DNA from 4 places in the Pseudomonas sp. R151218B TE3479 genome. Region 4 is predicted to be linked to each of the others. Evidence: predicted binding sites of a transcription regulator. Region 4 holds the regulator's gene; each other region holds the start of a gene.
The links. The regulator FliA, encoded in region 4, starts transcription of late flagellar genes. The targets are predictions, from matches to a motif close to CTAAAGTTTNNNNNNNNNNNGCCGNTAA.

Region 1: a site for FliA is predicted at 2,129-2,156, ahead of AB7M32_RS18365 (methyl-accepting chemotaxis protein). Genes of this name have one in related genera too.
Region 2: a site for FliA is predicted at 3,598-3,625, ahead of AB7M32_RS03560 (methyl-accepting chemotaxis protein). Genes of this name have one in related genera too.
Region 3: a site for FliA is predicted at 5,447-5,474, ahead of AB7M32_RS26520 (flagellar protein MotY). Genes of this name have one in related genera too.

Annotation. Positions count from the first base shown of each region.
Region 1 is NZ_JBRJHV010000001.1:4,286,850-4,294,310, forward strand. It holds gene AB7M32_RS18350 (SDR family oxidoreductase) at 1-218, opposite strand, end outside; gene AB7M32_RS18355 (VOC family protein) at 406-810, shown strand; gene AB7M32_RS18360 (MalY/PatB family protein) at 882-2,030, opposite strand; gene AB7M32_RS18365 (methyl-accepting chemotaxis protein) at 2,210-3,715, shown strand; gene AB7M32_RS18370 (alpha/beta fold hydrolase) at 4,045-5,112, shown strand; gene AB7M32_RS18375 (molybdopterin cofactor-binding domain-containing protein) at 5,146-7,386, opposite strand; gene AB7M32_RS18380 ((2Fe-2S)-binding protein) at 7,399-7,461, opposite strand, start outside.
Region 2 is NZ_JBRJHV010000001.1:753,688-761,148, forward strand. It holds gene AB7M32_RS03555 (aldose 1-epimerase family protein) at 1-1,069, opposite strand, end outside; gene AB7M32_RS03560 (methyl-accepting chemotaxis protein) at 1,512-3,488, opposite strand; gene AB7M32_RS03565 (LysR substrate-binding domain-containing protein) at 3,675-4,595, opposite strand; gene AB7M32_RS03570 (NorM family multidrug efflux MATE transporter) at 4,754-6,148, shown strand; gene AB7M32_RS03575 (putative bifunctional diguanylate cyclase/phosphodiesterase) at 6,260-7,461, opposite strand, start outside.
Region 3 is NZ_JBRJHV010000001.1:6,076,228-6,083,688, forward strand. It holds gene AB7M32_RS26490 (Rnf-Nqr domain containing protein) at 1-352, shown strand, start outside; gene nth (endonuclease III) at 349-987, shown strand; gene AB7M32_RS26500 (PA3496 family putative envelope integrity protein) at 1,095-1,280, shown strand; gene AB7M32_RS26505 (response regulator transcription factor) at 1,335-1,961, opposite strand; partial or broken gene AB7M32_RS26510 (hypothetical protein) at 2,429-2,704, shown strand; gene AB7M32_RS26515 (argininosuccinate synthase) at 3,014-4,231, opposite strand; gene AB7M32_RS26520 (flagellar protein MotY) at 4,360-5,349, opposite strand; gene pyrC (dihydroorotase) at 5,542-6,588, shown strand; gene rnt (ribonuclease T) at 6,585-7,262, shown strand; gene AB7M32_RS26535 (peroxiredoxin) at 7,455-7,461, opposite strand, start outside.
Region 4 is NZ_JBRJHV010000001.1:2,777,389-2,784,849, forward strand. It holds gene flhF (flagellar biosynthesis protein FlhF) at 1-843, shown strand, start outside; gene fleN (flagellar synthesis regulator FleN) at 959-1,789, shown strand; gene fliA (RNA polymerase sigma factor FliA) at 1,786-2,529, shown strand; gene AB7M32_RS12435 (chemotaxis response regulator CheY) at 2,697-3,068, shown strand; gene AB7M32_RS12440 (protein phosphatase CheZ) at 3,087-3,872, shown strand; gene AB7M32_RS12445 (chemotaxis protein CheA) at 3,903-6,155, shown strand; gene AB7M32_RS12450 (protein-glutamate methylesterase/protein-glutamine glutaminase) at 6,204-7,337, shown strand; gene AB7M32_RS12455 (flagellar motor protein) at 7,337-7,461, shown strand, end outside.

The DNA.
Region 1 (7,461 bases), 1.5 Mb from region 4:
TAGGCAATCGCCACATCCGCACCTTCACGGGCGAAGGCAATGGCGACGGCGCGACCGATGCCGCTGTCGGCGCCGGTGATCAGGGCGATCTTGTTCGCCAAGCGTCCGGAGCCGGTGTAGCTCTGTTCGCCGCAGTCCGGGTAAGGGTCCATGTTGCGCTGGGTGCCAGGCACCGGCTGGCTTTGTTTAGGGAAAGGCGGGAAAGGGTAGTCGACCATCGTCGTTCTCCTGGTGGGTTGCGATGGAGGGTGGACTTTGGGTTTTCAGGCAGAGTTCGGTCGGATTGTCCGGCCAGTCGATGAGCGTGATAAGGAGCGTTTCGTCGGCGAATAGAGGGGCCTGGCGAACATTGGACGAGCCTGTATTCTCCAATGTCAGTACAGGGGTCGTTTAAGGAGCGGGGCAATGTTCAGCCACATACAGATCGGCGCGCGCGACCTGCCGACAATGGTCGCTTTTTATGATGCAGTCCTCGGCTGCCTGGGGCTGGAGCGTATCGAGGGCGAAAACGATTCGGGCCCGCCGGGAGAAGGCTGGCGTCAGCCCGGCAAGCATTGGCCGCAGGTTTTTGTCCAGTTGCCTTTCAATGGTCTGCCCGCGACCTGGGGCAATGGCATGCAAGTGAGCTTCGCCGCCGATTCCCCGCAAACCGTCCGCGCCGCCTGGGAGCAGGCGATGGCCATGGGCGGTACCGACGAAGGTCCACCGGGTCCGAGGCCGCAGTATTGCGAAGGCTATTTCGGAGCCTATTGCCGCGATCCGGAGGGGAACAAGCTGTGCTTTGTCCATGCACCGGATATGCATGAATAAAACGATCGCGGCAGATGACTATTGTGGCGAGGGGATTTATCCCCTCGCCACAGGAGGCATTGGCAGTTGAATCAGCCCCTGGCTTTTAGGCTGCGCTCCATCCGCGCGATGCCTTCCTCCAGCAACGCCCGCGGGCAGCCGAAGTTCAGGCGCACGAATTGCCCGGCATCGTCAGCAAAATCCAGCCCGGCACTCAGCCCGACCTTGGCTTCATTCAAGAAGAATCCTTGCGGGTTATCCAGCCCCAGCCCGGAGCAATCCAGCCAGGCCAGGTAAGTGCCCTGGGGCACGGTCATGGTGATGCCCGGCAGACGGGTGCTCACCGCCTCGACCAGGTAATCGCGGTTGGCTTGCAGATAAGCTTTCAAGGCCTCCAGCCATGGGCCGGCTTCGCTGTAGGCCGCGCGGGTCGCTTCCAGGCCCAGGGCATTGACGCTGTCGACCATGCCGGCCCGCGCGTTGTTGACCCGCTCGCGCAGCTTGGCGTTCTGGATAATGGCGAACGACGTTTTCAGCCCGGCGATGTTGTAGGCCTTGCTGGCGGACATCAAGGTGATGGTGCGCTCGGCAATTTCCGGGCTGAGGGAGGCGGTCGGAATGTGCATGCGGCCGTCGAAGCACAGTTCGGCATGGATTTCGTCGGAGATGATCCAGGCGTCCTGTGCCAGGCAAATGTCGGCCACGGCCTTGAGTTCTTCGCGCTCGAACACCTTGCCCAGCGGGTTGTGGGGGTTGCTCAGCAACAGGGCGCCGCCGCCCTGCAACGCTTCGCGCAACGCGGCCAACGGCGTATGGAATTCGCCCTTGACCGGGGTGAACGGCAATTCCACTTTGTTCAACTGCCAGTGACCGGGGGCGTGGCGCAGCGGAGGGTAGTTCGGCACCTGCACCACGACATTCTGCCGGGGCTCCACCAGGGCATGCAGTGCCATGTTGAAACCCGGCTCAACGCCGGGCAGGAACACGATCTGCTGAGGCTCGACGCGCCAGGCGTATTTGCTCCACAGGTCAGCCACGATGGCCGCGCGCAGATTGTCCTGGGCGACGCTGTAGCCCAGCATCGGATGTTCGAGGCGCTTGTGCAGCGCGTCGATGACCACCGGTGGCGCGGGGAAGTCCATGTCGGCCACCCACATTGGCAGCACATCGGTCGGGTAGCGGCTCCATTTGGTACTGCCGGTGCCGTGGCGCTCCAATACGGTGTCGAAATCGAAAGTCATGGGGGTTCCATCAGTCAGTCATGAGATGGCGGACATCATAAAGCAAAGGCCGCTGAGAAAAGCTTAGTGGCTTAGTGCCACTAATTGATGATAATCAGTTAAAGTTTCGTCTCGAAACGCCGCTAAGTCGTTAGCGGCATTCGGTAACGGACCTCAAGTCTTCGAAAAGGACGACCCCCATGACATCGCCTGTGCGCTTTAACGATCACCACCGTAAAGCCGACCGCATCATGCTGGGGCTGCTTTGGCTCACGCTGCTGTATTCCCTGGGCCTGGCATTCCTGCACTCGACGTTCACCCAGGCGCTGTTGGTGGGGGCGACCACCTGCGTGGCGAGCACCGCGCTTTATCGCGTCCTGGCCGGCACCCGGGCCATGCGCTGTGTCATCGCGGTGGCGCTGATGGTCATGGCGGCATTGCACATCAACCAGACCCACGGCGTGATCGAATTTCACTTCGGGATCTTCGTGCTGCTGGCCGTGCTGACGTTCTACCGTGACTGGCTGCCGATTATCGTTGCCGCCGCCACCATCGCGGTTCATCACCTTGGTTTTCACTGGCTTCAACACCAGGGTTATCCGGTATTCGTCATGGACACCCACGGTGGCTGGTCGATGATCTTTCTTCACGCGTTCTACGTGGTGGTGGAAAGCGTGATCCTGATTTACCTGGCGAACCAGAGCCTGGCCGACGCCACGGAAAACCAGGAGGTGCTCGACAAGGTGCTGGCGGCGGCCGCGCAGTTGAGCAACGACGCCGACAAGCAGCGCAGCGACGGCGTCAAGGTCTCTTCGAGCGAGCGTTTCGATCATTTCCTCCAGCAGGTCACCCAACTGGTGGACGGCGTGGTGCGCGACACCCGCAACCTCTCGGACCTGGGCCAGGACCTGTCCCAGGTTGGCCAGACCCTGGAAACCGGCGCCCGTCACCAACTCGACGAAGTGGCGCAGATGAGCGGTGCGATCAGTCACCTGGTCGAGGCCATGGAAAACATCGCTGGCCATGTCGACCAGACCCTGCAGCGCGCCGGCCAGGCCAACGAGCAGGTCAACCGCGGGCGCAGCACGGTTGACCAGACCCGGGAGGAGATTGTCGAGCTGGCAGGGCGCATCAACCTGACCAACGAAACCGTGCAGGTCCTGGCCGACCAGGCACAGCAGATCGGCCAGGTGCTGGATGTGATCAATGGCATTGCCGAGCAGACCAATCTGTTGGCCCTCAACGCCGCCATCGAGGCGGCCCGGGCTGGCGAGCAGGGCCGCGGGTTCGCGGTGGTGGCCGACGAGGTCCGCACCCTGTCACAAAAGACCTCGACATCCACCACCGAGATCCAGCAGATCATCGCCAAACTGCAGCAAGGCAGCCGCCAGGCCGCCGTCGCGATGCAAGACAGCCGCGATGGGGTGGAGCGCTGCGTGTCCGCCAGCCAACAGGCTTCGCAACTGTTGCACGCCGTCGTCGAAGACATCGCCGTGATCAATCATTTCAACGACCTGATCGCCAGCACCACCCAGGAACAATCCAAGGCGTCGATGGGCATCAGCCAGCGCCTGCAAAGCGTGCAGGCCGTGGCCGAGCGCAACGCCGACAACATCGGCATCCTGACCCGCAGCAGCCAATGCTTGCCACCGTTGGCGGAGCGGTTGGCGGTGTTGGGACAGGCGTTTCATGGGAAGCCACTTTAAGCGACTGGCTGTCCACTCGATAGAACCCCGCAGCAAGCGGTGAGAGCCGTGTAGGAGCTGTCGAGTGCAACGAGGCTGCGATCTTTCCCCAAACAATTGAGTCTCAAGCGAAAGATCAAAAGATCGCAGGCTTCGCCAGCTCCTACACAAAACAGATCCTCCTGATACGAATGTATCTCTGTGTATCCAGGCTCACGACCGATACGAGCCGTTGCATTCAAGCCCGTCGCCGACACATTCGCGATACCTGGCCAACGTCAAATGGGGCCCAACGAGACAGTCCAAGCCGTCTCACCGGCTCACCCCACGTCGTTCGCAAGGAGCTTCACATGGACATAAACCCTACCTGCGCTCCCCGGCATCGCCGCCTGCTCGCGCCAACCCTTCTGGCGTTGGCCATGATGCAGCTTGGTGCCTTGGGATTTTCCTCGTCCCAGGCAAACGCGGCCGATGTGCCGGCGAGCACTGTCGGCGCGATTACCCCCGGCAGCCACACATCGTTTGGCCCGCTCAAGCATGTCAAGGCTGGGTTGCTGGACGTTGCCTATGCCGAGATCGGTCCCGCCGATGGGCCCGTGGTGATCCTGTTACACGGTTGGCCCTACGACATCCATAGCTATGCAGATGTGGCGCCGGCGCTGGCGGATAAGGGCTATCGCGTGTTGATTCCCTATGCCCGCGGTTATGGCGATACACGCTTTCTGTCTGCCAAGACCCTGCGCAACGGCCAGCCTTCCGCACTGGCAAGCGACCTCATCGATTTCATGGACGCGCTGAACATCAGGCAGGCCGTGCTGGGTGGTTATGACTGGGGTGCACGCACCGCTGACATTGTCGCGGCCCTTTGGCCGGAGCGGGTGAAGGCGCTGGTGGCGGTCAGTGGCTACCTGATCGGCAGCCAGGAGGCCGGCAAGGCGCCGTTGCCGCCGGCCGCGGAGTTGCAGTGGTGGTATCAGTTCTACTTTGCGACAGAGCGTGGCCGCCTCGGTTACGAGAAAAATACCCACGACTTCGCCAAGCTGATCTGGAAGCTGGCGTCGCCGAAGTGGAACTTCGATGACGCGACTTACGACCGAAGCGCCGCCGCCTTGCAGAACCCCGATCATGTCGCGGTTTCAATCTTCAACTATCGCTGGCGCCTGGGCCTGGTCAAGGGCGAAGCCAAGTACGACAGGTTGGAAAAGAAACTGGCAACGTTCCCGTCGATCGGCGTACCGACCATCACCCTGGAAGGCGACGCCAACGGCGCTCCCCATCCGCCCGCTGAAGCCTATGCCAAGCGCTTCACCGGCAAATATGAGCATCGCCTGATCGATGGCGGCATCGGTCACAACCTGCCGCAAGAGGCGCCGCAGGCGTTCGCCCAGGCTGTGATCGATGCTGATCATCTGCGTTAACAGCGAAACCGAAGCAGGTGAAACCGTCGCCCGTTACGTCAACTTGAACGGCAACTCACGCAACGGTTTGCCCGTCAGGCTCGCCACGGCGTTGGCAAACGCCGGGGCCAACGCAGGCAGGCCGGGTTCGCCCATTCCCGTGGGCGGCTCGGCGCTGGGCACGATGTGGACGGCGAACTCCGGCATGTCGGTAATGCGCGGCACGCTGAAGTCAGCGAAATTGCTCTGCTGCACGACGCCGTCTTTCAGGGTGATGGCGCCCCCGGGCAGGCACATCGACAAGCCCATCAGCGCCGCGCCCTGGACCTGGGCCTCGACACTGCGTGGGTTGACGGCCAGGTTGCAGTGCACGCCAGCGGTCACGTTGTGCAGCACCGGACGGCCATCCTGCACCGAGGCCTCGACCACATAAGCCACCACCGAACTGAACGACTCGTGGACCGCCACGCCCCAGGCATGGCCCGCCGGTAGCTGGCGCTTGCCGTACTCGCTCTTGTCCACGGCCAATTGCAGCGCCGCGCTATGGCGTGGGCTCTGGTCGCCAAACAACTTCATCCGGTACGCCACCGGATCCTGTTTGGTGGTGCGGGCGATCTCGTCGATCAGTGTTTCCATCACAAAAGCCGTATGGGTGGAACCGACGCTGCGCCACCACAGTACGGGGACGTTGAGTTTCGGGTGATGCACCGTCAGCCGCATGGGCAGCGGATACGGGTTGCGCAGGCCCTCGGTAGCGGTCGGGTCGATGCCATTTTTCACCCGCCCGCCAAACACGGTGCCGGTGATGATCGATTGGCCAACCAAGGCGTGGTCCCAGGCGAGAACCTTGCCACTGTCATCAAAACCGATGCGCGCACGGTGCAGGTGCATGGGGCGGTAGTAGCCGCCCTTGATGTCGTCTTCCCGGCTCCAGAGTGTGCGGATAGGCGCATCGACTCCGGCAGTGCGGGCGGCCTTGGCCACTTCGCAAGCCAGCACCACGAAATCGTTGGTGGGTACGCCGCGCCGGCCAAAACCTCCGCCAGCGGTTTGCACGTTCACCTGGATCTGCTCGGGCTTGAGGTCCAGCACCTTGGCGGCGGCCGCCGCATCGCCGCCGGGGAATTGCGTGCCGACCCACAGCTGAGCGCCATTGCCGGCAAGCTGCACGGTGCAATTGAGCGGTTCCATGGGGGCATGGGCGAGGTAGGGGAACACAAATTCGGCGTCCAGTTGATGCGGCGCGCTGGCAAGCGGCGTCATGTCGGCATCGAAGTGCAACGGGCCGGGCTGGCTGGCCAGCTCGCGGTATTGAGCCAATTGTTTTTCGCTGTCCACCTTTTCCACGGCGGACGTGTTCCATTGCACCTTCAGCGCATCGCGTGCCAGCTTTGCCTGCCAGTAGCTGTCGGCGACCACCGCGACGCCTTCAGCGCCGCCATCCAGCGGTACGCGCAGCACGGCTTTTATACCTTTGGTGGCCCGCGCCGCGCTGTCGTCCAGAGAGGTGATTCTGACGCCGAACACCGGTGGTCGGGCGACGACCGCCGTGAGTTGCCCCGGCAGGTGCATGTCGATGCCGAAATCCTGCTGGCCGCTGCTCTTGGCCTTGGCATCGATGCGTGTGGTGGCCTGGCCGATGATGCGGAAATCCTTGGGATCCTTGAGGGTGATCTGCTCGGGTACAGGCATCGCCATCGCGGCTTGCGCCAGTTCGCCGTAGCTCGCTTTACGGCCCTCCGGGCCGAGCACCATGCCGGCCTGGGTGGTCAGGCTCGCCACGTCCACGTTCCAGCGCGCGGCGGCCGCACTCAGCAACATGGCGCGCGCTCGCGCGCCGAGTTCGCGGTACTGGGTGTAGCTGTTCTTGATCGTGTTGGAACCACCCGTGAGATGGATGCCGAACGCCGGGTCCATGTAGGCCGCGTCGTTGCTGCCGTTGCGACTGCGCACCAGGCTCCAGTCGGCATCCAGTTCTTCGGCGAGAATCATGGGCAGGCCGGTCTGCACGCCCTGGCCGAACTCCAACCGATTGATGGTTACCGTGACCTCGCCATTGGGCGCGATCTGCACGAAGGCGGAGGGTTGCTGGGTCGGTTTGAGCGGCGCTGCGACGGCGCCATTGGCTTCCTGCGCCAGGGCCAGGTGTGGAAACGCCCCCAAGGCCAGCCCGCCGATGCCGACGATCTTGAGAAAGCTGCGCCGGGGCAGGGCAGCGAGGCCGTCATCCTCGCCGCGTTCAAGCATATGTTGCAAAGCGCGAGGGAGCTCGTGTGGGAAGATTTCGTTCAGCATGGTCAGCTCCGATCAGGCAAGGGCTTTGGCGGCATCTGCCACCGCGGCGCGGATTCGGGCGTAGGTGCCACAGCG
Region 2 (7,461 bases), 2.0 Mb from region 4:
TCGGCCCGATCGTGGGCACCAGGCCCAGTGGCCGCTGATACCGGCGGTTATAGGAAAAACTGGTGCCAGGTTCCAACCCGGTCACGTAGCCCTGGCCTTGGGTATCGGTGTTTTTCCACAGGGAGAACACGGGCAGCGTGCTGGTGTTGAAGCCTACCGACACACCGAGGCTACCGGCCTTGTTGTGCAGCACGGTGAGGGTGTCGCCCTTGGTGTCAGCGTAGGGCACGACGTTATAGACGGTTTCGTCGTAATCCTTGGTCGGGGCTCGGTAGGTTTGCCAATCCGGCAAGTCACCCTTGGCCTTGTCGTTGAACGGCGAGACTTGCTTGACCGGTGCCGCGAAACGAGCGCCCTGCTCCAGGAAAGGCGTGCTGAAATTGCTGTGGTAGAGCGCTTGGTATTCTTTCGGGTAATCGCCGTTGTTGGTCAGTGTGTCGCTGAGGGCGAACGTCACGCTGCCGGGCTCAGTGACCAGTTCGGTCTGCACCGAAAAATCGACCTTCTTGAACGCCTGCTCCTTCAACTCGCCCCGCAGAGTGATGGCGTAGGGTGGTTTTTCATCGATGTGCAAGGTGACTTTGTTGGCCGGAATATTGGCGGCGCGACCATGCAGGGTCAGCAGCTCGCCATTGTCCATGCCGGGATGGCCGACCCATTCGTAGCCACAGCGAGTCACCAATTCATTGAAACCTTCAAGCCAACCCAACCCACCGCGACCGTTGAGCTCGATGAACGCCGGATTGACCACTTCCTTGACCGGCGAATCCCAACCCATGCGCACATTCCCGACCGACGCCTGCAGCACATTCATGCCACGGGTCGGGACGACTGAAAGCTTCAGGGTGCCGTTGTCTATATCAACGATGCTGACGCCCTCTTGCCGACCACCGTGCAGGGTACGCATCGTCACGGAGAAAGGTTTGTCGGTTTTCACGCCGAGCTGCTGGCTGGTGATTTGCCAGGGTTGGGCGGCTTTACCGGTATCCAGCAGGACGTAATCCCAAGCCATCGCCTGGGAGGCAGCGCCCAAGGCGCCAAGGGTAATGAGGAGTTTGAGCGAAGTCATGGACGCGACCTTTTATTGGAGTTGTGCGGTTTTTATAGACTTGAAGAAACGTTTCAGCAAGCTTAAAAACAGCAATACCCTTAAAAAATCACGACTATATGATCGGCAGCGTTTTGTGGGAGCGAGCTTGCTCGCGATGGCGGGGGGTCAAATTGAAACGATGTTGGCTGGGCAACCGTCATCGCGAGCAAGCTCGCTCCCACAGGGGATCGATGGTGGCCCGGGTTTCGTATTCACCAGAATCAAACGGTGGGAGCAAGCTTGCTCGCGATGGCGGTGGGTCAGATTGAAATGATGTTGGCTGGGCAGCCGTCATCGCGAGCAAGCTCGCTCCCATGGGGAATCGATGGTGGCCCGAGATTTCGTATTCACCAGAATCAAACGGTGGGAGCAAGCCCGCTCCCACCGGAAATCTCTGGGAGCGGGCTTGTGACAGGAGGCTTCAGCGGAACCGATCAACCTCTTGGCGCAGGTCCTGGGCCAGTTTCTCCAGTTCCTTGGCGGTGACCGCCAGATTCGAGACTACCTGGCGCTGCTCACTGTTGGCCATGGCGATGCTTTGCAGGTTGCTGCTAAGCAGGGTCGCGGTGCTGCTTTGTTCCTGGGTGGCAGTGGTGATCGCCGCGAATTGCTGGCCAGCCGAACGGCTCTGCTCGTCGATTCGCGCCAGGGCCGCGGCCACATTGGCGTTGCGCGACAGGCCTTCCTGCATCAACAGGTTGCCCTGTTCCATCGTGCTGATGGCATTGCCGGTTTCCTGCTGGATACTGTTGATCATGCTCGATATTTCGTCAGTGGCCTGGCGGGTGCGGGACGCCAGGCTGCGGACCTCATCGGCCACCACGGCGAAACCACGGCCCTGCTCGCCGGCGCGGGCAGCTTCGATGGCCGCGTTCAAGGCCAGCAGGTTGGTCTGCTCGGCAATCGAGGTGATGACCCCCACGATACCGCCGATTTCCTGGGAACGCTGGCCCAGGGTATTGATGACCGTGGCCGTGCTGTTCAGCGCGCCGGCGATTTGCTCCAGGGACGACGACGCTTCATCCATCGAGGTCCGGCCAATGCGGGTTTGCTGGGCGTTTTCCTGGGCCAGGCGCTCGGTGTTGCCCATGTTGTCGGCAATGTTCAAGGAGGTCGCACTGAACTCTTCCACCGCGCCGGCCATGCTGGTGATTTCGCCGGATTGCTGCTCCATGCCTTCGTACGCCCCGCTGGACAACCCGGACAGGGCCTGGGCGCGGCTGTTGACCTCCTGAGAGGCCTTGCGGATGTGCTCGACCATGGTCGACAGGGCCTCGCTCATCTGGTTGAAGGCACGGGCCAACTGACCGATTTCGTCATGGCTCGACACGCTCAGGCGCACGCTCAGGTCGCCGGCGCCCAACGCTTCGGCCTGGCGCACCAGATCCCCCAGCGGCGCCAGTTTGCTACGCAACAACCACATTGCCGAACCGACCGCCAACAGCATCGCCAGCAGGCTGCCAATGGCCAGTTGAATGCCGACGCTCCAGGTCACGGCGCGGATCTCGGTTTTCGGCATGCTCGCCACCACCGCCCACGGCCCGCCCTCGAACGGCACGGCAACGCTGTAGAAATCTTCGGCGGTATCGGCCCAGAACGCGCCCTTGCCCGGCTTTTTGATCAAGCCGGTGATGGCCGTGGTAGCGTTGTCCAGCGCCTGCACGCCGGCGGGGGGCACGAGCCATTTGTTTTGTTCGTCCAGCAGCGCCAGGGAGCCGGTCTGGCCGATGCGGAAGCGCTTGAGATTTTCGAACTGCGCGTTCTGCGCATCGGTGTAATCGAAGCCTACGTACAACACGGCAATGATCTTGCCGCTGCTGTCGCGCACAGGCGTGTACTGCGACATGTAGAAACGCCCGAAAAGCAGGGCCCGACCAATGTAGCTCTGCCCGCTGATCACCGGACCATAGGCGGGGCCGGCGCGGTCGAGCACGGTGCCGATGGCCCGTGTACCGTCCTGTTTGCTGACGGAGGTACTGACGCGGATGAAATCGTCGCCGCTGCGCACGAATACCGTGGCGACCCCGGCGGTCATCGCTTTGAAGTCGTCCACTTCCTTGAAGTTGTTGTTCAACACTTCGCTACCCAGGCTCAAGCCTGGGGTTTGTACGCCCGCCACCGTCACCGGCTGGTCCGGATGCACGCTCAGGCCCGCGCTGAAGCGCTTTTCGAACAAACCGGCCAAGCGCTGGGTGCTCTCGCGCAAGGTGCCATGGAACGTATTGAGCTGATCGGCCATGAGGCGCGCTTCGCTGGCCAAATGCTCTTCACGAGTGGCGAGGTTGGCGGTGTCCAGCGAACGCAGGGCGAAGACGGTACTGCCGGAGATCACGATCGCCAGTATCACGGCAAGGGCAAGGCCCAGCTGTGAGGCGATTCGGGCACGAGGTTGAGACATGACGGCTCCTGGCCGAGAGACTGGATCATCCTGATCACGTCGCACGCTCGGCATTTTATTCAAGGATAAGGTGGTTTAGCCCTTTCTGAACGAGGGTTCCATGTTCACGGATTCGGCAGCGATGCCGAATACTTGAGCGGTGTGGAAGGATTAATGCCAAGTGGCTAGCATGGACACTGCAACGTTTCAGCTCAGACGTTGTACATCGGGCAGTTGCATGGCCTTGACCTCGCCTTGGAGGAAGTCGCTGAGCCGGCGCAAACGTTCACCTCCCGGCCGGGTTTTCGGCCAGACCAGGTAATAGTGTTCACCGCTGGCAACAGCCGTCGGCCATGGCAGGCTCAGGCGCCCTTGGGCGACGTCCTCGGCCACCATCAGCAGATCGCCCATGGAGACCCCATAGCCACGCGCCGCCGCAATCATGCCCAGCTCCAGGGTATCGAACACCTGCCCACCCTTGAGCGAGACCTTGTCGGACAGGCCCATGCGGTGCAGCCAGTTGCGCCAGTCCCGGCGATCCGGCGTCGGATGCAGCAGTTCAGCACTGGCCAGCCGCGCCACATCCCAGGGCTGATCGTTCAACAGGTTCGGCGCGCCCACCGGGATCAATTCCTCGGGGAACAGCAAACTGGTCTCCCAGTCCGCCGGAAAATGCCCGTTGCCCAGCAATACGGCGCAATCGAAGGGCTCGACGTTGAAGTCCACCGAATCGATGTCCATCCAGGCACTGGTCAGTTGCACCTCGTTGCCAGGCTGCAGATGCCGGAAGCGACTCAGGCGCGCCAATAACCAACGCATGGTCAGCGTGGATGGCGCTTTCATGCGCAGGATGCCGTCTTCGCCATGCAAGGTGTGGCAGGCCCGCTCCAGCGCCATGAAACCCTCGCGCACGCCCGGCAGCAGCAACCGCGCCGCCTCGGTCAACTGCAGGTTGCGGCCGCTGCGCTGGAACAGTCGGCAGGCAAAGTGATCTTCCAGCGTGCGAATGTGCCGGCTGACGGCACTCTGGGTGATCGACAGCTCTTCGGCGGCCCGGGTGAACGAGCTGTAGCGCGCCGCGGCTTCGAATGCCCGCAACGCATAAAGAGGAGGAAGACGACGGGACATCGCAAAAGCTCCATGGCGTGGTCTGCAAACCCTACCAGAAACCCATCCAGCATGAGTTTTAATCATGCCAGCGATCTTTTTTATCCTTTTGTGCAATCCGCCGAGAGCGCCGAGAATCGTCGCTTTACTGCCTTGTTTGAACATGGAGCGTGATGATCATGCGGCATCCGGTGCGTACCGAACTCTGGGCCATCCTGCGGCTGGCGGGGCCGTTGATTGCCTCGCAGTTGGCGCACATGCTGATGGTGCTCACCGACACCGTGATGATGGCGCGCCTGAGCCCCGAAGCCCTCGCCGGAGGCGGGCTCGGGGCGGCCACCTATTCGTTCGTGTCGATCTTCTGCATCGGCGTGATCGCCGCGGTGGGCACCCTGGTCGCGATCCGCCAGGGTGCGGGCGATGTCGAAGGCGCCACCCGGCTGACCCAGGCCGGGCTTTGGCTGGCCTGGTTGATGGCGCTGATGGCCGGGTTGCTGCTGTGGAATCTCAAGCCCGTGCTGCTGATGTTCGGCCAGACCGAAACCAACGTGTTGTCCGCCGGACAGTTCCTGCTGGCGCTGCCGTTCGCCCTGCCCGGCTACCTGAGCTTCATGGCCCTGCGCGGCTTCACCAGCGCCATCGGCCGGGCCACGCCGGTCATGGTGATCAGCCTCGGCGGCACGGTGGCCAACTTCCTGCTCAACTACGCGCTCATCACCGGCATGTTCGGCCTGCCAAAACTCGGCTTGATGGGCATCGGCCTGGTCACGGCCATTGTCGCCAACTGCATGGCCCTGGCACTGGCCTGGCACATCCATCGGCACCCGGCCTACCGTGCCTATCCGCTGCTGGCTGGGCTGGCGCGGCCCAATCGCCAATACCTCAAGGAGCTGTGGCGCCTGGGCCTGCCGATCGGTGGCACCTACGCGGTGGAAGTCGGGCTGTTCGCGTTCGCCGCGCTGTGCATGGGCACCATGGGCAGCACGCCGTTGGCGGCCCACCAGATCGCCCTGCAAATCGTCTCGGTGGCGTTCATGGTGCCGGCCGGAATGTCCTACGCCATCACCATGCGCATCGGCCAGCACTACGGCGCCGGACAGCTGTTGATGGCGCGCCTGGCCGGTCGAGTCGGCATTGGCTTTGGCGCGGCCGCGATGCTGGCGTTCGCCATGGTGTTCTGGTTGTTGCCCCATCAATTGATCGGCTTGTTCCTGGACCACGATGACCCGGCGTTCCGCGACGTGATCAACCTGGCCGTGAGCCTGTTGGCGGTGGCGGCGTGGTTCGAGCTGTTCGACGGCACGCAAACCATCGCCATGGGTTGCATTCGCGGGCTCAAGGACGCCAAGACCACCTTCCTGGTGGGCCTGGGGTGCTATTGGCTGATCGGCGCACCGTCGGCATGGTGGATGGCGTTCCACCTGAACTGGGGACCGACCGGTGTCTGGTGGGGCCTGGCCCTGGGGTTGGCCTGCGCGGCCGTAAGCCTGACCCTGGCGTTTGAATGGAAGATGAAGCGGATGATTCGCAGTGAGGCCGGACAGCCCGGTTTCGAAGCCATTCAGGCCAAGTGAAATCCATCCCTTTGTGGGAGCGAGCTTGCTCGCGATCGCGATAGGTCTGTCACATCGATTTTGACTGACACGCCGCTATCGCGAGCAAGCTCGCTCCCACAAGGGTTTGTGTCAGACCACGACGTCGTGTGTGAACTGCTGATCACCCTCGAACGTCAAGTACTCGACCAATTCCGGCAACGGCAACGGCTTGCTGATCAGGAAGCCCTGCACCTGGTCGCAACCGAAACCGCGTAGCAGGTCCAGTTGTTCCTGGGTTTCCACACCTTCGGCCACCACCTCCAGGTTGAGGTTGTGGGCCAGGTTGATCATGGCGTGCACCAGTTTGCGGTTCTCCTCGCGCTGCTCCATGCCGCCGACGAAGCTCTTGTCGATCTTGAGCAAGGCGATCGGCAGGCTGTTGAGGTGCACGAACGAGGAGAACCCGGTGCCGAAGTCGTCCAGGGAGAAGCGCACACCCAGGCGGCCCAGGGCATCCATGGTCTGCTTGACCAGTTCGCTGCGGCGCATGACGGCGGTTTCGGTGAGTTCGAACTCCAGCCATTGCGCCTCGACACCCCGCTCGGCAATCAGTCGACTCAAGGTCGGCAGCAACTGGCTGTCCTGGAACTGCCGGAACGACAGGTTGACCGCCATGTGCAACGGCGCCAGCCCCCGTTCGCGCAGGGCCTGCATGTCCCGTAGGGCCCGGGAAATCACCCAGTAGCCCAACGGCACGATCAGGCCGCTCTGTTCGGCCAACGGCACGAACTCACTCGGTGGCAGCAAGCCGCGTTCGCCATGGCGCCAACGCACCAGAGCTTCGAGGCCGACGATGTGGCCGCCATCGAGGTCCAGCCGCGGCTGGTAATGCAACTCCAGTTCGTCGCGGCGCAGTGCCCGGCGCAGTTCGCTTTCCAGGTCGGCAAGGCTGCGGGCATTGCGATTGATGCGCTCGTTGAAGATATGAAAGGTGCAGCCCTGGGTGCTCTTGGCCTGCTGCATGGCGATGTGGGCATGCCACATCAGCGGATCGGCGCCGGCCTGGGCGCGAGCATGGGCGACGCCCAGGCTGCAACCGATCAGCAGGCTTTCGCCGTCCACCCAATAGGGTTCGGCCAAGGCTTCGGTAATACGCTCGGCCATCCACTCGGCCCGCTGCGGTGCGCGGCGGGTGTCGATCAGCAAGGCAAATTCATCACTGCCCAGCCGCGCCAATTGATCGCCGGCTTCGAGCGAACCCTTGAGCCGCGACACCACTTGCAGGATCAAGCGGTCGCCGGCCTGGTGACCGAGGGCGTCGTTGGCGTGGCGAAAGTTGTCCAGGTCCAGGT
Region 3 (7,461 bases), 3.3 Mb from region 4:
CGTGCTGGCCGCTACGCTGACCACCTGCATAGGTTTTGTCGTCCAGGCCTGGGCATTGGAACTGTATCGACCGCTGAGCCTTTACCTGGGCTGGATCGCCCTGAGCTGCGTGGCGTTGGAGCATGCGGGTCTGTTCGTTGAGTCTCGCTTGCCTGGACGTCTCAGGCTGGCTGGGGTGTTCGGTCTCTTGATGGTCAGCCTGGGCACCTTGCGTGAGCTGATCGGCAGCGGTCTCCCCCTGGCCTTGCTCGCCCCGGGTGGGTTCATTCTGCTCGGGCTGCTGCTGGCGGCCCGACAGGCCTGGACGGCAGTCAAATCCCCTTCAACCACCGAGGAAACGCCGCGCCCATGAACGCCGCAAAACGCCTGGAAATATTCCGTCGCTTTCACGAGGACAACCCGGAACCGAAAACCGAACTGGCCTATTCCTCGCCGTTCGAGTTGCTGATCGCGGTCATCCTGTCGGCCCAGTCCACCGACGTCGGCGTCAACAAGGCCACGGCCAAATTGTTCCCGGTCGCCAACACTCCGGAGGCGATCTACGCCTTGGGCGTCGAAGGGTTGTCCGAGTACATCAAGACCATCGGCCTGTTCAACAGCAAGGCCAAAAACGTGATCGAAACCTGCCGCCTGCTGATCGAGCGCCACGGCAGTGAAATCCCGCAAACCCGTGAAGCGCTGGAAGCCCTTCCAGGTGTCGGCCGCAAAACCGCCAACGTCGTGCTCAATACCGCGTTTCGGCAATTGACCATGGCGGTCGATACCCACATTTTCCGCGTCAGCAACCGTACCGGGCTGGCCCCCGGCAAAAACGTGGTGGAGGTGGAGAAGAAGCTGATGAAGTTTGTCCCCAAGGAATACCTGCTGGACTCCCATCACTGGCTCATCCTCCATGGACGCTACGTCTGCCTGGCGCGCAAGCCCCGCTGCGGCAGCTGCCGAATCGAAGACTTATGCGAATACAAGCACAAGACGTCGGACGATTGAGGCGCTATTGCTTTTATCGATCTATCGATTGAAAAAATCTTTTTTACCCGCCCGTGGTTTATCGATATAAGGAGCGCCAATGGCAGTCTTAGCCTGGAGTCGAACCCATGAGTGCTGGCAAAGAACAACTGGATGTAGAAGACGAATTCATCGCCGTTGAAGCCGACGACGGTGAACCTGCGGTCGTACCGGAAGTCGCGAAAACCAACCTGAGCAAGCGCCGCACCATCGATAACCTGCTGGAAGAGCGTCGTTTACAGAAGCAACTGGCCGATTACGACTTTGACCTCTGACACGTAAAAGCCTCCCTGATGGAGGCTTTTTATTGAGTACGCGTGACAGCAGCCTCACACCAACCCATTGCGCTGCGCCAGCTCGATCAGGTCGACCAGCGAACGAGCATTGAGCTTCAATAACAGACGGGTCTTGTAAGTACTGACGGTCTTGTTGCTCAAGAACATTCCATCGGCGATTTCCTTGTTGGTCTTGCCGCGCGCCAGTTGCTGCAAGACCATCATCTCCCGTCCCGACAACCGATCGACCATATCGGACTCACTGGCATTACCCAGGCTCGATCGCACCGTGTGCAATGCCTGGTTGGGAAAGTAACTATAGCCGGACAGTACTGCCTTGATTGCACTTAACAATTCAGTAAGGTCCTGTTGCTTGCAGACATACCCGGCCGCCCCTGTCTGCATGCAGCGCATTGAAAAATGTCCAGGCGCCTGGGAAGTCAGTACCAATACCTTCATTGACGAAGGTATGGCCGTCAAACGGGCAATGACCTCCAACCCGTCCAGCTTCGGAATACCGATATCGAGAATGACGATATCGGGCATAAGTTCACGAGCAAGTTGTAACGCATCGACGCCGTTGTCGGTTTCGGCAACGACCTCATAACCATGACGCTCCATCAGCAAACGTACAGCAAGACGAATGACGGGATGATCATCCACGATCAGCACTTTATTCATGGGCAAATCCAACTTCGCTGTTCGAATTTTTAGAGCACGCACAATAGCCTAGTCATTTCTACCTTGGCATGCCGCCCCCCCCCGACCGCTCGCACCGAGAGACAGAACCTACAAGCTATACAGAAAATTCCTACAAATTCCGCCGGGAAAAATGTGTCCTGAATTTTTTACGGAGAAGGACCGGTCGCCCTTGAGAGTCCGCCCCCCATGAATAATGCGCTCTTTCACCGCCACGCCTGCCTGCGGACCGGCCATCGCAAATCACTTCACTCATAAAGAGTAACTGAATTATTTGCTGTTAAAACTCGCGCGCCTCACTTCAGCAGCGGAAACTCATATATAAGAGACGTTCAGGCTTCCGATATAAAATATCGACAGCCCTGATTGTTTTCAGCGTCACCTTGCCAACCACCAATATTATTTTTCCAGCCCACTCGCCGAGCATGAATATTCCATGAGCATTAACCATGAACAAACCTTTGAAGACCATCACCAACCCCATGACCCTTATCGCCATATTCGCAACTTTATCCGAAACGTCCGCGGCTATTTCCCTGCCTTTTCTGGATGACCAGGACCGTGAGTATTACCTCTGGTTCCTGATCAGCTTTCCCTTTTATTTATTGCTGCTTTTTTTCATCACCCTCAACTTCAATTATCGTTCCTTGTATTCACCTTCGGATTTTCGCAAGAGCAAACACTTCATAAAGACCATGGCTGACGCGACCTGTCGGCGCAAACGAGTGCTACGCCGGACGGGCAAGGCCCAACGGCGGCGACTGCTCAGTCTTCATCGACCCAGGCATGAGCCGCCGGACACCCTTTGCATCCTATGCCGCCAATCCCGGCGCCTGATCGAGACCCATCGAGCGGAGCATTTGAAGCACGCCGGCATCGTCGTATACGTCATTTACCACCACGCAGACCTTGCAACCCACGGGCAGGATGAATGAGCTATCAGGAGGCAGCGCTGCAGCAAATAGGCTGCGCGCGCAAAGCAGAAGGCAAAAAAAACGGCCTGCTCAAGGCAGGCCGTTTTTTTATCGCCAGGGTCAGAACAGCTTGCGACCCTTGTTCGCCGCGATGCGCATGCGCAGGGCATTGAGCTTGATGAAGCCAGCCGCGTCGGCCTGGTTATAGGCACCGCCGTCTTCTTCGAAGGTCGCGATGTTAGCGTCGAACAACGACTCGTCGGACTTACGCCCGGTGACGATCACGTTGCCCTTGTACAGTTTCAGGCGTACCACGCCATTCACGTGAGCCTGGGAGGCGTCGATCATCTGCTGCAGCATCAGACGCTCAGGGCTCCACCAGTAGCCGGTGTAGATCAGGCTGGCGTACTTGGGCATCAGCTCGTCCTTGAGGTGAGCCACTTCGCGGTCCAGGGTGATCGATTCGATCGCCCGGTGAGCGCGCAGCATGATGGTGCCGCCCGGGGTTTCGTAGCAGCCGCGGGACTTCATGCCGACATAGCGGTTCTCGACGATGTCCAGACGACCGATGCCGTGTTCGCCGCCGATGCGGTTCAGGGTCGCCAGCACGGTGGCCGGACTCATTTCCACGCCGTCCAGGGCGACGATATCGCCATTGCGATAGGTCAGCTCCAGGTATTGCGGGGTATCCGGGGCCTTCTCGGGGGAGACGGTCCAGCGCCACATGTCTTCTTCGTGCTCGGTCCAGGTGTCTTCCAGCACGCCGCCTTCATAGGAGATGTGCAGCAGGTTGGCATCCATCGAGTACGGGGATTTCTTCTTGCCGTGACGCTCGATTGGAATCGCGTGCTTCTCGGCGTAGTCCATCAGTTTTTCACGGGACAGCAAGTCCCATTCACGCCACGGGGCAATGACTTTCACGCCCGGCTTGAGGGCATAGGCGCCCAGCTCGAAACGCACCTGGTCGTTGCCTTTGCCGGTAGCGCCGTGGGAAATGGCATCGGCGCCGGTTTCGTTGGCGATTTCGATCAGGCGCTTGGCAATCAACGGACGGGCGATGGACGTACCCAGCAGGTACTCGCCTTCGTAAACGGTGTTGGCGCGGAACATCGGGAACACGAAGTCGCGGACGAACTCTTCGCGCAGGTCATCGATGTAGATCTCTTTGACGCCCATGGCCTGAGCCTTGGCGCGTGCAGGCTCGACTTCCTCGCCCTGCCCCAGGTCAGCGGTGAAGGTCACCACTTCGCAGTTATAAGTGTCCTGCAGCCACTTCAGGATCACCGAAGTGTCCAGGCCGCCGGAATACGCCAGAACGACCTTGTTTACGTCCGCCATGCCATCACTCCACGGGTTGTACGGAAAGCCGTGAAGTCTAACGTCCAGCGCGGATAATTTACAGAGGCGCGACAGCTTATGACGACGAAGCGACAGATTATGTCGAACGCGCGACGGTCAAAATCGAATCAGGAGGTCCGCGCGGTCGCTCCGACGGGCGTGGGTGCCGGTGTCTTTGCCGGCGCCGCGGTGGGCGCCGGCACCTTGGCAGGGGCCGCTGCGGGTGCGGGCTGCGCGGCGGGAGCCTGGGGTGCCGGTGCTTCGCTAGCCGCCACGCGCTCGAGGCGCACGACCACGCGACGGTTCTTGGCCCGGTTGGCGGCGTTGGTGTTGGGCACCAGGGGATAACGCTCGCCGTGGAAGCGCAGGGTAATCTGCGACTCCTGGAAACCATTGGCCTTGAAGAAATCCTGGACCGCCAGGGCCCGGCGGCGTGACAGCTCGCGGTTGGTCAGGCGATTGCCGCTGTTGTCGGAGTGACCGTCAAGCTCGACATGATTGACGCTCGGATCGGCCTTGATGAAGTCGAGCATCACCTGCAACTGGGCCTTGGCCCGGGCATCGAGTTCGACTTCTTCGCCGGGGAAGCCGATCTGGGTCTGCTTCACCTGCTCGAAATTTTTCGGCAGCAACTTGGCCACACAGCTCTGATAATCGCTGAAGGCCTTGTTGAAACGCACCGGCAGCAACCGGACTTCGGACACTCGACCGTCCTCGGTGTTGCGTCGTACCACAGGGCTACGACCGTCCATCAGCCCGCTGATCAAACGACCGGCCTGGACCTGGGAGCTGTTGAACAATACATCGCCACTGCCAATGCTGACCGAACCCAGGTTGATATCGCCCCGCCCCGGTTGCCAGGGTGCCGCCGCCGCCAGCAGGGTCGCGGAACCGCCGCCGAGCATCGGATTATAGGCCTTGAGCCTGAAGGTGGCCTGCTCGCCCGCCCGACGCACGAACTCGCCGCTGCCGAAGTCGGTGATCGGCTGGCTCAACCGGCACTCGAATTTATCGCCTTCGACCGTCCACTCAATGCTCTCCAGACGGGTCTGGAAAGTGAGCGCCATGGCGGGAAAGCTGGCAAACACACTGAGCAAGGCTAGATAACGCTGGCGCACGGGAGGCTCCACTGACTTTTATACAAAGATCGACGCATGCTTGGGGGCATGACGCCTGTCCGGGGCACTGCACGGATTCGTGGCACACCTGTAGGAGCTATCGGTAAGTTGTGGCAGAACTTGATAGCGGGTGCCTGAATCGGTCTTTTCCGGTAGCATTCCCCAGAGTTTGACCCGCCTGGAAGCCCCCCAATGTCCGACCGCCTGACCCTGCTGCGTCCCGACGACTGGCATATTCATCTTCGCGATGGTGCTGTGTTGACCCATACCGTCGCCGATGTCGCGCGCACCTTCGGGCGCGCAATCATCATGCCTAACCTGGTTCCGCCCGTGCGCAACGCCGCCGAGGCCGATGGCTATCGCCAGCGTATCCTCGCCGCGCGCCCAGCTGGCAGCCGCTTCGAACCGCTGATGGTGCTTTACCTCACCGACCGCACCCAGCCCGAAGAGATTCGCGACGCCAAGGCCAGCGGTTTTGTCCATGCCGCCAAGCTGTATCCCGCCGGCGCGACGACCAACTCCGATTCCGGTGTCACCAGCATCGACAAGATCTTCCCGGCGCTGGAGGCCATGGCCGAAGTCGGCATGCCGTTGTTGATCCATGGTGAGGTTACCCGGGGCGACGTCGATGTGTTCGACCGCGAGAAGATCTTCATCGACGAGCACATGCGCCGCGTCGTGGAGCGCTTCCCGACCCTCAAGGTGGTATTCGAACACATCACCACCGGCGATGCCGTGCAGTTCGTCAACGAGGCCCCGGCCAACGTCGGCGCGACCATTACCGCCCACCACCTGCTGTACAACCGCAACCACATGCTGGTAGGCGGGATCCGGCCGCACTTCTATTGCCTGCCGATCCTCAAGCGCAATACCCACCAGGAAGCCTTGCTGGACGCCGCCACCAGCGGCAGCGCCAAGTTTTTCCTCGGCACCGACTCGGCGCCCCACGCCCGTCACGCCAAGGAAGCGGCCTGCGGTTGCGCCGGCTGCTACACCGCCTATGCCGCCATCGAGATGTACGCCGAGGCGTTCGAACAGCGCAATGCGCTGGAAAAACTCGAAGGCTTCGCCAGCCTGCATGGCCCGCGCTTCTATGGCCTGCCGGTGAACACCGACCGTATTACCCTGGTCCGTGAAGAATGGACCGCCCCTGTCAGCCTGCCCTTCGGCGAGCAGACCGTCATCCCGCTGCGCGCCGGTGAAAAACTGCGCTGGCGCCTGCTGGAGGAAAACGCGTGAGTGAAGATCATTTCGACGACGAACTGGACGGCAACGGTGGTTCGGGCGGCGCCCGTCACCCCATGGCCGCGCGGTTCCGTGGTTATCTGCCGGTCGTCGTCGATGTAGAAACCGGTGGTTTCAATTCCGCCACAGACGCCTTGCTGGAAATCGCAGCGACCACCATCGGCATGGACGAAAAAGGCTTTGTGTTCCCTGACCACACCTATTTCTTCCGTGTCGAACCGTTCGAAGGCGCCAACGTCGAAGCGGCGGCCCTGGAGTTCACCGGGATCAAGCTCGATCACCCGTTGCGCATGGCGGTCAGCGAAGAAACGGCCCTGACCGACATCTTCCGTGGTGTGCGCAAGGCGCTCAAGGCCAACGGTTGCAAGCGCGCGATCCTGGTCGGGCACAACAGCAGCTTCGACCTGGGCTTCCTCAACGCCGCCGTCGCGCGCCTGGACATGAAGCGCAACCCGTTCCACCCGTTCTCCAGCTTCGACACCGCGACCCTGGCGGGCCTGGCGTATGGCCAGACCGTCCTGGCCAAGGCGTGCCAGGCAGCCGATATCGATTTCGATGGCCGTGAGGCGCACTCGGCCCGCTACGACACCGAGAAGACCGCCGAACTGTTCTGCGGCATCGTCAACCGGTGGAAAGAGATGGGCGGCTGGCAGGATTTCGACGACTGACAACAAGCCTGGTATGGCTCTTGTGTGGCGAGGGAGCTTGCTCCCGCTGGGTGGCGTAGCCGCCCCAAGATGTTGTGAGCGCTGCGCACTCAAGCGGGAGCAAGCTCCCTCGCCACAGGACTGTATTCTGCTTTGGAACACCCATAAAAAAACCGGCCCATCGAGGGCCGGTTTTTTTATGCCTGGATGCGCTTACAGC
Region 4 (7,461 bases):
CGTCCGGCCCAGGCCAACCTGTGGCGTCGCCTGCAACGCATCGGCTTGTCCGGCCCGTTGTCCCGGGACCTGCTGGCGCTGATCAATGGTATCGAAGAGCCTCGCCAGGCCTGGCGCATGTTGCTGGCGCACCTGGCGCGGATGATCGCCACGCCGGAAGTCGAGCCGCTGGAGGAGGGCGGGGTGATTGCCATGGTCGGTCCTGCCGGCATGGGCAAGACCACCACCCTGGCCAAGCTCGCCGCCCGTTATGTACTCAAGTACGGCGCCCAGAGCATCGCCCTGGTGAGCATGGACAGTTTCCGCATCGGTGCCCAGGAACAACTCAAGACCCTGGGCCGGATCCTCAATGTGTCGGTGACTCATGTGGATCCGGGCCAATCCCTGGCCCAGGCGCTCGAGCCGCTGCTGCGCAAGCGCGTCGTGCTGATCGATACCGCAGGCCTGCAAGCCAGCGATCCGGCCCTGCGCATGCAGCTCGAAAGCCTGGCCGGACGCGGTATCAAGTCAAAAAATTATCTCGTGTTGGCAACCACCAGCCAGAAACAGGTTCTAACCGCCGCATACCACAGCTACAAGCGCTGCGGACTGGCTGGCTGCATCCTGACTAAGCTGGACGAAACGGCAAGCCTGGGCGAGGTGTTGAGCCTGGCGATCGGTCATGAACTGCCGGTGGCCTACCTGACCGATGGGCCGCGGATCCCGGATGATTTGCATCTGCCGCGCCGTCATCAACTGGTCAGCCGTGCCGTGAGTGTGCAAATGCAGGAAGAACCCAGCGAAGAAGCCATGGCTGACATGTTCGCTGACATCTACCACAGCCCGACCAAACAGGTCGGCTGAGGTAATCATGAATATTTTTTGTACCTACATCGATGGTCTGCCATGCATTGTTCCTTATGCGAACGCGCAGCCAGTAATGTGGCCTCCGTCTAAGAAGACAAGGTAAAGAACGAACATGGGCAGCATGCATCCCGTACAGGTGATCGCGGTGACCGGCGGCAAAGGTGGCGTCGGGAAGACTAACGTGTCAGTGAACTTGTCCCTGGCTCTGGCAGAGCTTGGCCGACGGGTCATGCTGCTGGACGCCGACCTGGGCCTGGCGAACGTCGACGTGCTGCTGGGGCTTACCCCCAAACGCACCCTGGCGGACGTGATCGAGGGCCGTTGCGAACTGCGCGACGTGCTGTTGCAGGGGCCGGGCGGGATTCGCATCGTGCCGGCTGCCTCCGGTACCCAGAGCATGGTTCACCTGACCCCGGCCCAGCACGCGGGCCTGATCCAGGCCTTCAGCGACATCGGCGACAACCTCGATGTGCTGGTGATCGACACCGCGGCCGGCATCGGCGACTCGGTCGTCAGTTTCGTCCGCGCCGCCCAGGAAGTGCTGCTGGTGGTCTGCGACGAACCGACGTCCATCACCGACGCCTACGCCCTGATCAAACTGCTGAACCGCGACTATGGCATGAACCGCTTCCGCGTCCTGGCCAATATGGCCCAGAGCCCGCAGGAAGGGCGCAACCTGTTCGCCAAGTTGACCAAGGTCACCGATCGTTTCCTGGACGTCGCCCTACAATACGTCGGCGCCGTGCCGTACGACGAAAGCGTACGCAAGGCCGTCCAGAAGCAACGTGCCGTTTATGAAGCTTTTCCTCGTTCCAAATGCGCGCTGGCGTTCAAGGCGATCGCCCAGAAGGTCGATACCTGGCCACTGCCGGCCAACCCCCGCGGGCATCTGGAATTTTTCGTCGAGCGTCTTGTGCAACAAACAGCAGGGCCCGTGCTATGACAGCCAGCGGTTACAACCATCTCTACAAAAAATCGGCACGGGACGCCCAATACGAATTGATCGAGCGTTATGCGCCACTGGTCAAGCGTATTGCCTACCACTTGCTGGCGCGGTTGCCGGCCAGTGTCCAGGTGGAGGACTTGATCCAGGCCGGCATGATCGGCCTGCTTGAAGTGTCGAACAAATACGACGCCAGCAAAGGTGCCAGTTTCGAGACTTATGCCGGTATCCGCATTCGCGGGGCGATGCTCGATGAAGTCCGCAAGGGCGATTGGGCGCCGCGTTCGGTGCACCGCAATACCCGCATGGTCAGTGACGCGATTCGGGCAATTGAAGCGAAAACCGGGCGTGACGCTAAAGATCATGAAGTTGCGGCCGAACTCCAGTTGAGTCTCGACGATTATTACGGGATTTTGAACGATACCTTGGGCAGTCGCCTGTTCAGTTTCGACGACCTGTTGCAGGACGGCGAACACGAAGGGCTGCACGAGGATAACGCGAGTGCTCACATGGAGCCGTCGCGTGACCTGGAAGATGAACGTTTCCAGAGTGCGCTGGCGGATGCGATTGCCAATTTGCCGGAGCGTGAGCGGCTGGTCTTGGCGCTGTACTACGACGAAGAGCTGAACCTCAAGGAAATCGGTGAGGTCCTGGGGGTCAGCGAATCGCGGGTCAGCCAGTTACACAGCCAGTGCGCGGCCCGTTTGCGGGGGCGTTTGGGGGAGTGGCGAGCGCGTTGACAGGCAGTGTGGGGACACTGCGACGAGGCTGGCCTGGCAGGTGCTGCGCCAGTCTCCATCCGTTGTGCTCCAGACCGTTGTCGAGTGTTGTGCCGGATTTGATTGAAATGGCGCGTCCAGGTGCTGGGCGCGTTTAAGACTGCTTGGAGGTCGAATTGGACAAGAACATGAAAATCCTCATCGTTGATGACTTCTCAACGATGCGGCGGATCATTAAAAACCTGTTGCGTGACCTTGGGTTCACCAACACGGCCGAAGCAGATGACGGGACCACTGCGCTCCCGATGTTGCACAGTGGCAACTTCGATTTTCTGGTCACCGACTGGAACATGCCGGGCATGACCGGTATCGACCTGCTGCGCCAAGTGCGTGCCGACGAAAAACTCAAGCATCTTCCGGTGCTGATGGTCACTGCCGAAGCCAAGCGCGAGCAGATCATCGAAGCGGCCCAGGCCGGTGTGAACGGCTATGTGGTCAAACCCTTCACGGCCCAGGCGTTGAAAGAGAAGATCGAAAAAATCTTCGAACGCATCGGTTAACGGCGCCACGGGGGAGCTATGGACAACGAATCTTCAATGGGCGATTTCGAATCGACCCTGAAAAAACATGCCCGCGAACTGGTCGACAGCCTTGAAAAAGGCCGCTTTGGCGATGCGGTTCAAATGATCCATGAGCTCAACCAGACCCGTGACCGCGGTCTGTATCAGGAAGTGGGCAAGCTCACGCGTGAACTGCACAGCGCGATTGTCAATTTCCAGATCGACCCGCACATGCCGCAGGCCGAGGAAGTCTCGCAGATCACCGACGCCACCGAGCGCCTGGGGTATGTGGTCAAGCTGACCGAAGCCGCGGCCAACCGCACCATGGACCTGGTGGAGAGCGCAACGCCGCTGGTCAATGGCCTGAGCGAAGACGCCCAGGCCTTGAGTACCGACTGGGGCCGGTTCATGCGTCGTGAAGTCGGTGCTGAAGAGTTTCGGGAGCTGGCCCGTCGGGTCGACGGTTTCCTGACGCGCAGCAGCACCGAGAACCGCGCCGTGGCAAGCAACCTCAACGACATTCTGCTGGCCCAGGACTATCAGGACCTGACCGGTCAGGTGATCAAGCGCGTGACCCAGTTGGTCACCGAAGTTGAAAGTAATCTGCTCAAACTGGTGTTGATGGCCAGCCAGGTCGACCGCTTTGCAGGTATCGAACACGACCGTGAAGCGATGCTCGCTGAAAAAGATCCACAAAAACATCTCTCTCAGGGTGAAGGTCCGCAAATTCATGCCGATAAAAGAGAAGACGTTATGTCCGGTCAGGACGATGTGGACGATTTGCTGTCCAGCCTTGGATTCTGAGTTTTAGCCCTGTTTTAGGAGCAGCCATTAATGAGCTTCGGCGCCGATGAAGAGATCCTTCAGGATTTCCTGGTTGAGGCCGGCGAGATTCTAGAGCAACTATCCGAACAACTGGTCGAGCTGGAAAGCCGACCTGATGATGCGGATCTGCTCAATGCAATTTTTCGCGGTTTCCACACTGTAAAAGGAGGCGCCGGCTTCCTCCAGCTCAACGAGCTGGTGGAGTGCTGTCACATTGCCGAGAACGTGTTCGACATCCTGCGCAAGGGTGAGCGTCGTGTTGACTCGGAGTTGATGGACGTGGTGCTCGAAGCGCTGGATGCGGTCAACAGCATGTTCAGCGAAGTGCGCGAGCGCTCGCCGATTACCCCTGCTACCCCTGAGTTGCTCGCCGCGCTGGCACGCCTGGCCGAGCCGCAATCGGCTGACGAAGCGGCGCCGGTTGCCGAAGCGGTGGTTGAAGAGCCGGTCGCCGAAGAATCGGGTGACATTACCGATAATGAGTTCGAACAGCTGCTGGACTCCCTGAATACCGTCAAGGCCCAGGCCGAGGCGCCGGCCGCTCAGGTCGCACCTGCTGCGCAGGGCGCCGGGGCTGGCAGCGATGAAATCACCGATGCCGAGTTCGAGTCGCTGCTCGACCAGCTTCACGGCAAGGGCCAGTTCGCGCCGGATGCGGTCGTTCCGCCGACGGCCCCCGCCGCCCCGAAAGCGGCTGGCGACAGCTCCGACATCACCGACGACGAATTCGAAGCGTTGCTCGACCAGTTGCACGGCAAGGGCACCTTTGCCGTTGACGCGCTGGATTCGGCCATCGCTTCGGCGCCGACGCCGGCCAAGCCTGCCGCCGCTGCCGCTGGCAGCGATCTGATCAGCGACCACGAATTCGAATCGCTGCTCGATGAGCTGCATGGCAAGGGCAAGTTCAGCGAAGTCGGTACGGCGTCTGCCGCGCCTGCCGCCACCGCGGCGGCACCGGCGGCCAAGGCTGCTGCGCCCAAACCCGCAGCCAAGGCACCGGAACCCAAGGCCGAGCCCGCCAAGCCTGCCGCTGCCGCCCCGGCGCCAGCCCGGGCTCCGGCGGCTGCGCCAGCGGAAAAACCGGCCAGCGAAGCCGAGACCACCGTTCGGGTCGACACCGCACGCCTGGACGAGATCATGAACATGGTCGGCGAACTGGTGCTAGTGCGTAACCGTCTGGTGCGCCTGGGTCTCAACAGCCAGGACGAAGCCATGTCCAAGGCCGTGTCGAACCTCGACGTGGTCACGGCCGATTTGCAGACCGCGGTCATGAAGACCCGGATGCAGCCGATCAAGAAAGTCTTCGGGCGCTTCCCGCGCCTGGTTCGCGACCTGGCTCGCCAGCTCAAGAAAGAAATCAACCTGGAACTGGTGGGTGAAGAGACCGACCTCGACAAGAACCTTGTCGAGGCCCTGGCCGACCCGCTGGTCCACTTGGTGCGCAACGCGGTCGACCACGGCATCGAGTCGCCGGAAGAACGCGAAGCCTCGGGCAAGGTCCGCAGCGGCAAGGTGATCCTGGCCGCCGAGCAGGAAGGTGACCACATCCTGTTGTCGATCTCCGACGACGGCAAAGGCATGGACCCGAACGTGCTGCGTTCCATCGCGGTGAAACGCGGCGTAATGGACAAGGATGCCGCCGACCGCCTGAGCGACACCGAGTGCTACAACCTGATCTTCGCCCCGGGTTTCTCGACCAAGACCGAGATTTCCGACGTTTCGGGCCGTGGCGTGGGCATGGACGTGGTGAAAACCAAGATTTCCCAGCTCAACGGTTCGATCAACATCTATTCGACCAAGGGCCAGGGCTCGAAGATCGTCATCAAGGTCCCGTTGACCTTGGCGATCATGCCGACCCTGATGGTGATGCTGGGCAACCAGGCCTTCGCCTTCCCGCTGGTCAACGTCAACGAGATCTTCCACCTCGACCTGTCGCGCACCAACGTGGTGGACGGCCAGGAAGTGGTGATCGTACGGGACAAGGCATTGCCGCTGTTCTACCTCAAGCGCTGGCTGGTCAGCTCCGCAGCTCATGTGGAGCAGGGCGAGGGCCATGTGGTGATCCTTTCGGTGGGCACTCAGCGGATCGGCTTCGTCGTCGACCAGTTGGTGGGCCAGGAAGAAGTGGTCATCAAGCCGTTGGGCAAGATGCTCCAGGGCACCCCGGGCATGTCCGGCGCCACCATCACCGGCGACGGCCGCATCGCGTTGATTCTCGATGTGCCAAGCATGCTCAAGCGTTACGCCGCCCGGCGTATTTGATTCTGGAGGGGGGCGGCCCAGAGCCGCGCCTCGTCTAACGGAGTGTTTATGGTAGTTAAAGTCCTGGTGGTGGACGATTCGGGTTTTTTCCGTCGCCGCGTCTCGGAAATTCTTTCGGCGGACACGAGTATTCAGGTCGTCGGTACCGCGACTAATGGCAAAGAGGCGATCGATCAGGCCCTGGCACTCAAGCCGGACGTGATTACCATGGACTACGAGATGCCGATGATGGACGGCATCACGGCCGTGCGGCATATCATGCAGCGCTGCCCGACCCCGGTGTTGATGTTTTCGTCCCTGACTCACGAAGGCGCCCGGGTAACCCTCGATGCGCTGGACGCCGGGGCGGTGGACTTCCTGCCGAAGAATTTCGAAGACATTTCGCGCAACCCCGACAAGGTCCGGCAGTTGCTGTGCGAAAAGGTCCACAGCATTTCCCGCAGCAATCGTCGTGTCGGTGCCTACAGCACTCCGGCGCCGGCCCCGGTTGCGGCGCCAAGCCCTGCGCCAGCGCCGACGGCATCGGGCAGCTTCAATCCGGCCCCGGTACGCAGCGCCCCGGCACTTGCGCCGACGCGTTCGGCACCTGCCAGTGCAACGTCGCCGGCACCCAAGCGCAAAGCCTACAAGCTGGTGGCGATCGGTACGTCCACAGGCGGCCCGGTGGCGCTGCAACGGGTCCTGACCCAGTTGCCGGCCAACTTCCCGGCTCCCATCGTGCTGATCCAGCACATGCCCGCGGCGTTCACCAAGGCGTTTGCCGAGCGTCTGGACAAGCTGTGCAACATCAGCGTCAAGGAAGCCGAGGATGGTGACATCCTGCGTCCGGGGCTGGCCTTGTTGGCGCCGGGTGGCAAACAGATGATGATCGACGGCCGTGGCGCGGTGAAAATCCTGCCGGGCGATGAGCGCCTGAACTACAAGCCTTGCGTGGACATTACCTTCGGTTCCGCGGCCAAGTCCTACGGTGACAAAGTTCTGGCGGTGGTGCTCACCGGCATGGGCGCCGACGGTCGCGAAGGCGCACGGCTGCTCAAGCAGGGCGGCAGTGCGATCTGGGCCCAGGACGAAGCCAGTTGCGTGATCTACGGCATGCCGATGGCCATCGTCAAAGCCGATCTTGCCGACGCGGTGTACGGGTTGGACGACATCGGTAGACACCTGGTCGAGGCCTGCCTGTAATGGATGTGCTCAGCCTGATTGGCATCATCATGGCGTTCGTCGCCATCATTGGCGGCAATTACCTGGAAGGTGGTCATCTGGGCGCGTTGGCCAACGGTCCGGCGGCATTGATCGTGCTCGGTGG